2 regions of the Actinoplanes sp. NPDC051861 genome follow, and region 1 is predicted to be linked to the other one. Evidence: riboswitches for the same ligand, from Rfam matches in the RefSeq annotation. Region 1 holds a riboswitch; the other holds the start of a gene.
The links. A riboswitch is a leader RNA that binds a small molecule or an ion and turns the genes downstream of it on or off. The one in region 1 is predicted to bind cyclic di-GMP.
Positions count from the first base shown of each region.

Region 1 (5,760 bases):
TGGCGGGCGGCCTCGGCGCCCTCGCGGTGCTTCCGCTGACCATGCAGCCCGCGCGGGCCGCGCTGATCGACGGCGTACGCCCGGTCTTCGTCATCGGCGTCTGCGCCGGTCTCGCCGCGGCCGTCGGCATCTTCGCCGCCTGGGCCGCCGCGGCCAAGGCGGTGGCCCGGTGGAACCTGGCCACCCTGACCGTGCTGGTCTGGATCGTCGCCCTCGTCTCCGTCACGCCGTCCCTGCTGCCCGGCCGCACCCCGGAAGCGCCCCGCCTGGGCGTCCTCGGGGGCAGCCTCATCCCGGAGGCGGTCGCCGACCGGACCCCGTTCCTCACGATGCCGGTGCTGGCCCTGCTCGCCGGGCTGATCCTCGGCTGGGTGGCCCGTGGCCGGCGTAAGTCGACCCTGGCCGTGGCACTCACCGGGCTGGCCGGTCCGGCCCTGCTCACCGTCGCCTACCTGATCGCGGGCCCCGGGCAGGACGGCGCCGGTTTCGCCTTCAGCCCGTACTGGGCGGCGATGATCGCCAGCGGCGCCGGCGTGCTCGGATCGGTGCTGGCCGCGATCGTGCGCGGCGCTCCCGAGTCGAGCCCGGCCGAGGAACTCGGCAGGCCCGGCGGTTCACCCTCCAACTCGTCGGCTCCGCCTTCGTCCGAGCCGTCCACCGGCAACGCGTCCCTACCTCAGCGGCACGCGCCGAGCCAGTCCGCGATCGCCGCGGTCGCAGCGGCGGCGGCACAGCGTCCCGAGGCACAGCTGCGCCCGTCGGACACCGGGGTCTTCTCGGTGGCCGAGCGCCCGCATCCGCTCGCGGATCTCGCCAACAACGTCCCGGCCAACGCGGTCGGGTCACCCTTTTCCTCGGGTACGGGTACGCCCTTCACCCAGCAGCCGGAGGAGCCCCGCTTCTCGGGTCAGCAGGCGCCGGCCGCCCCCGCACCGAACCCGCGCCGAGGCTGGCGCACCCGTCGTTCCGCCCCGGAGAACCCACCCGCGCCGGCACCGTCGTTCAACGGTTTCGCCGCCCCGCAGCCCGCGCCGCGTACCGGCGTCGACACCGCTCCGGCGCAGCGCACGCCCCTGACACCCGACTCGATCCTGCCGCCGGAGGGCAGGGACTCCGAATACGTCAGCTGGGTGAACAGGCTGGGCAACTCCTGAAATATCGCTGAACGCCGATGGAATGACTGGACCGGGAGGTACCGCCGAGCCACCACGCCGATGACGATTGTCGATGTCCGGGTCTCATCCCCCACTCGACGGCATCGGAGTCCGAAACGTCATGGTGTCCCGAATCGGCCGGTTCCTCTCCGGCCTCACCCTGGTCCTCGCCCTCGCCGGCACCGCCCTCGTCGCACCCGCGGTGGTGGCGCCCACGCACACCGACGCGGCACAGGCGGCGGTCTACAACAGCTGCACCATCAGCCGCTGCTCGGCGGCCCGCACGGCGTTCAACGGATGGGCGTCACTCGGTTGGCCTACCACCGCCGGGTGGTACTCGTGGCCGTACGGCAACTACAACTACACCGGCGGACGGTTCTACAACCGCGAGGGGCAGCTGCCCTCCGCCACCTACAGCGAGTACGACGTCTACTCACGGAACCGGGGGGCGGCGCGGGACGCGTACCGGATCGTGGTCAACCGGAGCACCCGGGTCGCGTACTTCACGCCCGACCACTACGTGAACTTCTACCGGCTCTGAGCAGTAACGTCGCGCCCCGTCCCGTTTGCCGGGGCGGGGCGCAACCGTTTAGCACCCGCACCGGTTTCAGGTGCGCAAATCGAATAAAAGTCTCGCCCTAAGTCTTAGCCCGCCCATGCCACGGCCGAACAACCTGGCGCAAGCAAATCGAGCATCCGCTCGGCCGATAAACGCAAACCCGGCGCGAGCCGGGGACGCAAAGCCAACGGGGCCCACGAGGCCGGCTGGGCTACCGACCAAGGGGAGACATACATGCGCAACCTTCTTCAGCTGCTGGGCGGCGTTGCCGTCGCGGGTGCCGTCGCAGCCGGAACGACCGCCTTCACCGCCTCGGGTGTGACCGACGGAACGTCCTCCGTCATCGCCGGCGGTAAGGTCTCCGCGGTCGCCATCACCGGTGCCGAACTCGACACGCTCGACTTCGTCAACACGGACGCGACGAACCCGGACCGCATCAACGAGATCAAGGTGACCGCCCACGTCGGCGCGTCGACGGCCGTGACGAGCGCCAACGGCATCGTCTCCGTCAAGGCCAACACCGTCACCGGTACCGGCGCCACCACCTGGCTGACCTGCACCGAGAGCGGCGGCACGTGGACCTGCGCCGACGGCTCCAACTACTGGAACAGCATCACCACCGTCGACGTCGCCGTTAACCTGGTCTGACGTACAGTCCGGCGGCTTCCGCCGCCCGGCTGTCACTGCTCTGCGATGACGCCGGACCGCCAGACCGCCGGAGTTTGTCATTCAGGTTCGAGCACGACGCCTCGCCATGGCCGCCATCCTCGTGATGGCGGCCATTGGTGCATGGGCGGTCAACACGGGCCGCCTCTCCTACGTCGTCACGCAGGGCAAGAGCATGCAGCCCGTCTACTACGCCGGCGATCTGGTGCTCATCACAAAGCCGGATATGTACCAACAGGGCGATATCGCCGCATACCATGGTGCAGGCGGCCAGATGGAGGTCCTGCACCGGATCATCGGCGGCAACGCCGAGACCGGGTTCGTCTTCCAGGGTGACAACAACAAGGACGCCGATCCCGACAAGGTTGCCGTCGATCAACTGATCGGCCGGGCCGCTCTCCACATCCCCAAGGTCGGCACCGTATTGCAGCCGGTGCTCAGCCCCACGGGTCTGGGCATGATCGGCTTTCTGTTCGTCAGTGGCGGCACGGCCGTGGCCAAGACCCGAAGAGACATACCCCGGGGCCGCCGGAAGAAGAAAGTGAAGGGCATGTCTGGCCAAGGCGGCTCGATGGCGATGGCCACGGCGATCTTCAAGGCCGTCAGCCGCCTGCACCCGGCGCTCCGCGTGCTCGCCTACGCCACCGTTGTTGCGGGCGTTCTCGGCTTGGCCCTCGGGGTCCTCGGCTACATGAAGCCGGCGACCGAGACGGTCCGGGGCAGCGGCAAGGCCGGCGAGGCGATGACCTTCTCGTACTCGGCCGACGTACCGCTCTCGCCCGCCTACGACGGCACGACCGTCTACTCCCCCGACCCGGTCTTCCGAAAGCTCGCGTCGGTGGTCAAGCTGCAGATGTCGTACCAGGGTGAGCCCGGCCGCATCGAGGTCAACGCCCGCCTCTCGGCGCAGAACGGCTGGCACACCACGGTCAACCTGTCGCAGCCGAAGCAGTTCACGTCGCAGCGCTACCTCGACGCCGTACTCTTGGACCTCGACACCCTGGAGAAACGCGCCATCGACGCCGGCAAGGCGATCGGCGCGGACATGGGTGCCATCACGCTGGCCATCACGACGAGGATCGAGCACAACGACGGTACGGCGTTCGAACCGCAGATCGCGCTCAACCTGGCACCGCTCCAGCTCACCCTCGCGAGCGGCCCGGAGAGCCTGCTGGTCGACCAGAGCAGCGGCGCGACCGGGTCGAGGGTCCAGGACCGGCAGATCGGCGCGTTCGGCTACGACGTCGTGACCGCGAGCCAGGCCCGCAAGTACGCCGTGTACCTGCTCCTGGTCGCCATAGGCGGCGCCGTCGTGATCGCCATGATGGCGCTGCGCCACGTGCCGCTGCGCACCCGCGCTCAGATCGAACGCCGGTACCCCCACCTGATCGTCCCGGTCGAGCCGATGGCCAGCCCGCCCGGCAAGCCGGTGGTCCTCGTCGACACGTTCCCCGCCCTGGTGAAGCTCGCCGAACGCTACGGCCAGATGATCCTCACCTGGACCCGCCCGGACGGCTCCGACGACTTCATCGTCCGGGACGAGGGCATCACCTACCGCTACCGGATCCAGCCGAGCATCACGGAACCGGACGCCCCGCCGATCATCGCGGAGCCCACCCCTGCCGCACCGCCACGGACACCACGGTCCCGCAAGGCGACGCCGGTCGAGGGCCCTGCCCCGGCCGCCGCCCTACCGGCCGCCCCCGAGTCGCCGTCCCCGGAGCTGGCAGCCCAGGAGCCACCAGTCCAGGAGCCGCCAGTCCAGGAGCCGGCAGCCCAGGAGCCGGCAGCCCAGGAGCCGCCAGCCCAAGAGGCGATTGAACCCCTGCCCACCGAGGCCCAGATCATCGAGGCGGAGCAGGCCGAATCAGAAAAGACCGAAACAAAGGAAAAGTCCGAGAAAGCGGAGAAGCCTGAAACAGGCGACAAGCCCGATACGGAAGAACCGATCGCTGCTCAAGAAAAGACCGAGGAATCACCCGAGGCCCAGAAGCAGCCCACCGAATCAGCACCCACTAAAGCTCCCGCTAAACGATCCCGGCGCCCCCGACCCAAGCCCACCGTCCCCGCCGAACCCGTGGCCACCCCCGAACCCTCGGCCGATTCCGCCCCGGTCACCGACACCCCCACCCCGGCAAAGCGCACCCCACGCCGCAAGCCGAGCCCCCGCAAGGCCGCAAAGCCAAAAGCCACCCCACCCCCCGAGCAACCCGACCCCCAGCAACGCGAACCGAAACAGCCCGAACCGAAACAGCCCGAACCGAAACAGCCCGAACCCACCACCGACCCCGACGACACCGCCCTCACCACGGTCGCCGAGATAGAACGGAAAGCCGTAGAAGACCTCGCCCAACTGAACAAGCCCATCCCCGAACCCGAACCCAAGCGCGAGCCCTTCTACGACTTCCTACCCCCTTCGAAGCGCCCAACCCCCTAACCAACCACAGGCAGGTAAACCCGCCCCCCACCCTCCACGAACTCCTCCGACTTGGCCTTCATCCCGGCAGCCCGCAGCTCATGACTGATCTTCATGGAGCAGAACTTCGGCCCGCACATCGAGCAGAAGTGCGCGGTCTTCGCCGGCGCCGCGGGCAGCGTCTCGTCGTGATAGGCCCGTGCCGTCTCCGGGTCCAGCGCCAGCTCGAACTGGTCCTCCCACCGGAAGTCGAACCGCGCCCGCGACAGCGCGTCATCCCACTCCTGAGCCCCAGCATGTCCTTTACCCAGGTCAGCCGAGTGGGCCGCGATCTTGTACGCGATCATCCCCGCCTTGACGTCCTCCTTGTTGGGAAGCCCCAGATGCTCCTTGGGAGTGACGTAACAGAGCATGGCCGTCCCGAACATCCCGATCATCGCCGCCCCGATGGCCGACGTGATGTGGTCATAGGCCGGAGCGATGTCCGTGGCCAACGGCCCAAGCGTGTAGAACGGCGCCCCCGAGCACAGCTCCTGCTGCAGATCCACGTTCTCCTTGATCTTGTGCATGGGTACGTGTCCGGGCCCCTCGACCATCACCTGCACGCCGTACTCCCAGGCGATGTGCGTCAACTCCCCCAACGTCCGCAGCTCCGCGAACTGCGCCTCGTCGTTGGCGTCCGCGATCGACCCCGGGCGCAGCCCGTCACCCAGGGAGAACGTGATGTCGTACTCCCGGAAGATCTCGCACAGTTCCCGGAAGTGCGTGTACAGGAAGTTCTCCCGGTGCTCCGCCAGGCACCACGCCGCCATGATCGACCCGCCCCGCGACACGATCCCGGTGACGCGTTCGGCGGCCAGCGGCACATAGGACAGCAGCACCCCGGCATGGATCGTCATGTAATCCACCCCCTGAGCCGCCTGCTCCAGAACCGTCTCCCGGAACAGCTCCCAGGTGAGCTTGAG
Region 1 covers NZ_JBFAYE010000002.1:262,439-268,198, reverse strand. The annotation lists gene AB0M02_RS07940 (hypothetical protein) at 1-1,154, shown strand, start outside; gene AB0M02_RS07935 (ribonuclease domain-containing protein) at 1,276-1,695, shown strand; cyclic di-GMP riboswitch class I at 1,857-1,932, shown strand; gene AB0M02_RS07930 (hypothetical protein) at 1,948-2,361, shown strand; gene AB0M02_RS07925 (signal peptidase I) at 2,468-4,816, shown strand; gene thiC (phosphomethylpyrimidine synthase ThiC) at 4,813-5,760, opposite strand, start outside.

Region 2 (5,760 bases), on a different contig from region 1:
GCGGTCGACGAGGCCACCGAGACGGTCAAGGTCACCGCACACAACGACGACGCGGCCACCGCCGACGTCTCGTCCACGTACCGCGTCACCGACGACCCGGCCGACCTGCCGCCGGCCGTCTCGCTCGGCCCGGTCTCGGTCTCCGAGGCGGCCGGGTACGCCGACGTGCCGGTGAGCCTCGCCTACGGCGGCGGCAACGCGGCCACCTCGACCGAGCAGGCCGTCTCGGTCAACTACCTGATCATTCCCGGAACCGCGGGGCTCGGCGACTTCGGCCCGACCGCCTCGCCGAACCCGCTGGTCATCGCGGCCGGCACGGCGAACGCTGTGGTCCGGGTGCCGATCGTCAACGACTCGGCGGCCGAGGAGAGCGAGTCGTTCCAGGTGGTCGCCACCCAGGCGGGGCCGGCCGGCGCGACGATCAGCACGGCCGCCGGTACGGTCACCGTCTTCGACAACGACGAGGCGGGCAGCGACGGCGGCGGCACACCGGGCGGCGGGACGCCCGGAGGCGGCGCACCCGGTACCGGCGTGCCCGCGTTCTCGGTCGCGAGCACCGCGTCGACTGTGGAGGGTTCCGGCCCGGCCACGGTCGAGGTGACCCTGGACGCCGCGGCCTCCAACGACGTCGACTTCACCGTGACAGCGGCCGACGGCACCGCCACCGACGCCGCGACCGGGCCCGGCGGGGACGACTACGACGCGCCCGCCACCACGCTGCGGATCCCGAAGGGCAGCCTCGGCGCCACCGTGACGATCCCGGTCCGGCAGGACGCCGTGTACGAGGGCAACGAGAACGCCCGGATCACCGTGGCACTCGCCGCCGGTGAGCGCGACGCCAGTGGCGCGGCCCAGTCGAGCGCGGTGACCGTCACCGACGACGACCCGCGGCCCACGCTCGACCTGATCGCCGTCACCGCGGCCGAGGGGGAGAGCATCGAGGTACGCGGCACCGTCACCGGGACAGCCCAGCGCGATCTGGACCTGGACGACACCACCGCCGCGGCCGAGGACGGTACGGACGACTCGGCGGAGCCCGCCGACTACGACCTCACCGGCCTGAACACCGTGCTGCGGGCCAATACGCCGAGCGGCAGCGGGATCAACCTCGGCACGATCCGCCTGGGCGACGACTCCGTCGACGAGGACACCGAGACGATTCCGTTCGGGGTCGGCGGGGCTCGGGTGGCGTACCGGATCACTGACGACCCGGACGACGTGGCGCCGACCGTCTCGATCAGCGACGCCGACACCCGGGAGAGCGCCGGAGCGGTCGAGCTGACGGTGTCGCTCACCTTCACCGGCGGCACGACCGGGACCGAACGTTCCATCGCGGTGCCGTGGCGCACGATCGCCGGTACCGCCGACGCGGGCAAGGACTTCACCGCGTCGAGCGGCACCGTCCGGTTCACGCCGCCGGTCACCGCGACGACGATCTCGGTGCCACTGCTCAAGGACAACCGCAACGAGTCCGAGCAGGAGTTCACCGTGCAGCTGAGCAGGGCGCAGCCGGCCGACGTGGCGGTCACCAAGTCGACGGGTACGGTCACGGTCGCCGACGACGACAAGCCCAAGGCGCCGACCCTGAACATGCCGTCCGCGGTCACCGGCACCCAGCGGGTCGCCGTCACCGGTGCGGCGGGCGCGGGCGCCAAGGTCGAGATGCTCAGCGCACCCGGGCCGTCCGGCGGGACGTGGCGGGTCGTCTACACCACCACGGCCGACGACAACGGTGACTTCAGCTTCAAGCCCAACTTCACCATGGGTTACCGCGTCCAGGTCCGCTCCGCCGGCCTGACCTCGCCGGTACGCGTGATCCAGGTCCGCCAGGAACCGACCGTCGCCGCCTCCTCGACCTCTCGCGGTACCGCGTCCGTGACGGTCACCGGCGACCCCGATCGCGCCGGCCAGACCGTCACCGTGCAGCGGCAGTCGGGCGGCAACTGGCAGACCGTGGCGACCGGCCGGCTGGACTCCGACGGCACCTACAGCACCACCCAGCGGAGCCTGCGATCCGGCAGCACGTACACGTTCCGGGCGGTCGTGGCCGCTACACCCTCGCTGGGCATTCTCGCCGGTGTTTCACCGACCCGGCAGGTACGAATCCGATGAGGTGAGCACGACGTGAAGGGCGGTCCACGCGGGCCGCCCTTCACGCGTTTCACGGCCGTCCCGCAGAGGGTGATAGAGGTCATGTGAAGGTTTTTATACCGAAAAACGCGTTCCGCCGGTAACCGGTTGATACGCCGGTTAGATTACGGAAGGCGTCGCCTCACACGGATCTTTCATCCGGTGTTTGCGCTGCTGAGGACCGGTTTCAGGCCGGCGCCCCGACCGCCCCAAGGTGCGGTACCCGAACAGGCAAACCCGTCGCGAGGCGGGGACGCAAAGCCAGGGGCCTCCCCGCTGGAGGTTGCCCAGCCGCCGAAGGAGTTAGGAAGAGAATGCGTCATCGACCCATCCAAGCGGCGCCGCGAGAGCGGGTGCCGTTCACGCTCTGGGGACGGAAGCGGGTCCGGCAGGTCTTGGCGACTGTTGCCGCCTCCGCCGCTGCCCTGGTCCCCGCTACGTTCATCGCGTCACCCGCATATGCGGCGACCATCCCGAACCTGACCATCACGCCAGCGGCCAACTGGGAGGGCGGCAGTATCGCCTTCAAGGTCACCTGGACCGGTGCCGCGACGAACGCGAACCAGATCAACTTCACCGTCGTCAGCGGCGGTGCTACGCCGGGCACGCCGACGACTGACTACAGCACCACACCGGATGTGACCTCGGTCGCCGCCAGCGGCTTCCCGGGCACCACCGTGGGCGGCGCGAACTCAGTCATCGTGACGGTGACGACGACCACCGCGGGAACGGCCACCGAGGGCGACGAAACCTTCCTGCTGCGTGCGACAGAAGCCGTCACCAACAATGTCACCGATGCGGTCGGCACGATCTATGACCTGCCGGCCTCCGCTCCACGGCTCGACGTCTCGGGTCCGGCCACGATCGCGGAGAGCGCCGGAACAGCGCCGATCGTCGCCAGCATCGCCAGCCCGCTGGACCACGACATCACCATTCCCGTCTCCGCCGCCGGAACCGCTGTCAACGGGACCGGCACCGACGCGACCTCGACGGGTGGTGTGACCCGTGACTTCACGGCCCTGGCCGCGGACGCGGTGATCACCATCCCGGCCGGCACGACCAGCGGCTCGATCTCGCTCGCCATCAACGACGACACCGTCGACGAGCCGGAGACGCAGTACGTCCGGGTGACCATCGCTCCCAACACGCCGACCGGCGTGACCAGCAGCGGGACCCTGACCGCGGACGTCGGGATCACCGACAACGACGCGGCTCCGACGGTCACCATCGGCGACGCCGCGGCGGTCAACGAGGGCGCGAACGCCAGCTTCCCGATCAAGCTCTCGGGGCTGTCGGAGAGTCCGCTGACGGTCGACTTCGCGACGCAGAACGGCAGCGACACCGACAAGAGCCGCGGGGCTTCCGCACCCGGTGACTACACCGCGGTGCCGGCGACCCCGGTGACCATTCCGAAGATGACCCAGACCGTCTACCAGGCGGTGGCCACTGAGGACTTCGGCGTCGGTGCCGACACCGTGCTGGAGGGTACCGAGACGTTCACCGGCATGATCTCCAACCCCAGCACCGGTCTCACGCTGGGCACGATGACCAGTGCCACCGCAACGATCAAGGACCTGGACTCGCCGCCCAGCGTGGTCGTGACGGACATGACCGCCGGCAACGGCAACCCGCCCATCGACGTGCTCTTCGACGAGGGGTCGAGTACCACCACCAACGCCGAGATCGCGGTGAGCGTCATCCTCGGCGGCACGACGCGGGAGACGCCGCTGCGGCTGGACTACAGCTTCACCGACGCCACCGCGACCAACGGTTCCGACTACATCGGCACCGCCGGCTCGCTCACCATTCCCACGACGGCGACCGGAACCTGGACCGGCAAGATCCCGGTCAAGATCGTCGGCGACACCACGTACGAGGGTGTGACCTACGGTGCCGGCCGGGCCGAGTCGTTCACGCTGACGCTCGCCAGCGCGAACAGCACGCTCGGCGGCCTCGGCACCCAGACCGTCTACATCGTCGAGGGCACCGACGACGCCCAGCCCACGTGGACGACCTCGGACGTCACGGTGGTCGAGGGCAACGAGGGCCAGACCATGGCCCGCATCCCGGTCGCCCTGAGTGGTCCGGCCGGCGTGGACGTCCTGTTCACCGCCGACTTTGCCGCGCAGACCGGCAGCGCGACCGAGACCGGTGTCAACTCCGGCACCACGGTCGGCGACAACGACTACGACCTGCCGGCCTCCAAGTCGGTCACCATCAAGAAGGGTGACAAGACCGGGTACATCGACGTCCCGATCAACGGTGACGCGGTCTTCGAGCGTGACGAGGCGTTCGGCGTCGTGTTCACCACGGCCAGCACGAACGTCAACAGCACCCCGAGTGCCGACGTCGCGCACAGCGCCCGGGTCTCGATCACCAACGACGACGCCAAGCCGACGGTGAAGATCAACGAGCTGGCCAGCGGCGAGGGCACCACGGTCCGCGTGATCGGTACGCTCTCCGGCCTCTCGCAGTACAACTACACGCTCGGCCTCACCACGGCCGGCGCCGGTGACAACGCCGCGACCGCCGGTGCCGACTACGAGGTTCCGTCGACGCTGCCCACCACGGCGATCCAGATCACCCGTGGCCAGACTGCGCTGACCGACTCGAAGCTGGCGGAGTTCTACCTGCTGCCGGACGACATCGACGAGGCCACCGAGACGTTCGGCGTCACGGTCGCGGAGACCTCCGCGTCGCCGCAGGGCTTCACGGCGAGCACCGGCACCTTCCGGATCACCGACGACCCGGCGGACCTGCCGCCGGCCGCCAAGATCCGGGACGAGTCGATCGGTGAGTGGGAAGGCTCGGTCGACGTCCATGTGGACCTGGAGTTCGACGAGAACACCAAGTCGACCACGCAGACGATCAAGATCCCGTGGTGGACCGAGGACGGCACCGCCACGGCCGGCGACGACTACAAGTCGAAGCGCGGCGAGCTGGTCATCCCGCCGGGCACCTCGACCGCCGAGGTCAACGTCGAGATCCTGAACGACAAGCTGAAGGAGGCGGAGGAGACCTTCCGTGTCGAGCTCGGCAGCCCGACCAGCCCGACCGGCGCCTCGGTCAAGAAGGGCACCGGCACCGTCACCATCAAGTCCGAGGACACCGCCAGCCCGGTCACGCCGACCATCAGCGTCGCCGGCCCGGCCAGGGGCGCGGGCATGGCCACCATCTCCGGCAAGGTCGAGGCGAACGCCGCGGTCGAGCTCTGGGGTGCGCCGGTCGCCGGCAACGGTGAGCTGAAGTGGCTGGTCAACGGCAAGGCCGACGGTGACGGCATGTACAGGTTCACCCGCTCGATCTCGACCGGCTACCGCTTCGCGGTCCAGTCGCAGGAGATCAACTCCGCGGAGCGCGCGGTCAAGATCACCCAGAGCCCGGCGTTCTCGGTGAGCTCGACCAAGGGCAAGCTGACCGTCTCGGTCACCGGCAACCCGAAGGCCTCCGGCCAGGCGGTCGTCGTCCAGAAGATGAGCGGCGGCAAGTGGGTGACCGCGTACAAGGGCACCACGACCGCGGCCGGCTTCAAGAAGACCTACACGGTCAAGTCGAAGACCAAGCTGACGCTGCGGGCGTTCGTCGCGGGTAACACCTCGGCGGGCCTCAACGGCGGATACTCGGCCTCGA
Region 2 covers NZ_JBFAYE010000015.1:11,468-17,227, forward strand. The annotation lists gene AB0M02_RS31320 (Calx-beta domain-containing protein) at 1-2,112, shown strand, start outside; cyclic di-GMP riboswitch class I at 2,351-2,429, shown strand; gene AB0M02_RS31325 (Calx-beta domain-containing protein) at 2,445-5,760, shown strand, end outside.
Region 2: it holds a riboswitch for cyclic di-GMP, as region 1 does, so the genes downstream of both, AB0M02_RS31325 (Calx-beta domain-containing protein) here and AB0M02_RS07930 (hypothetical protein) in region 1, are expected to answer to the same signal.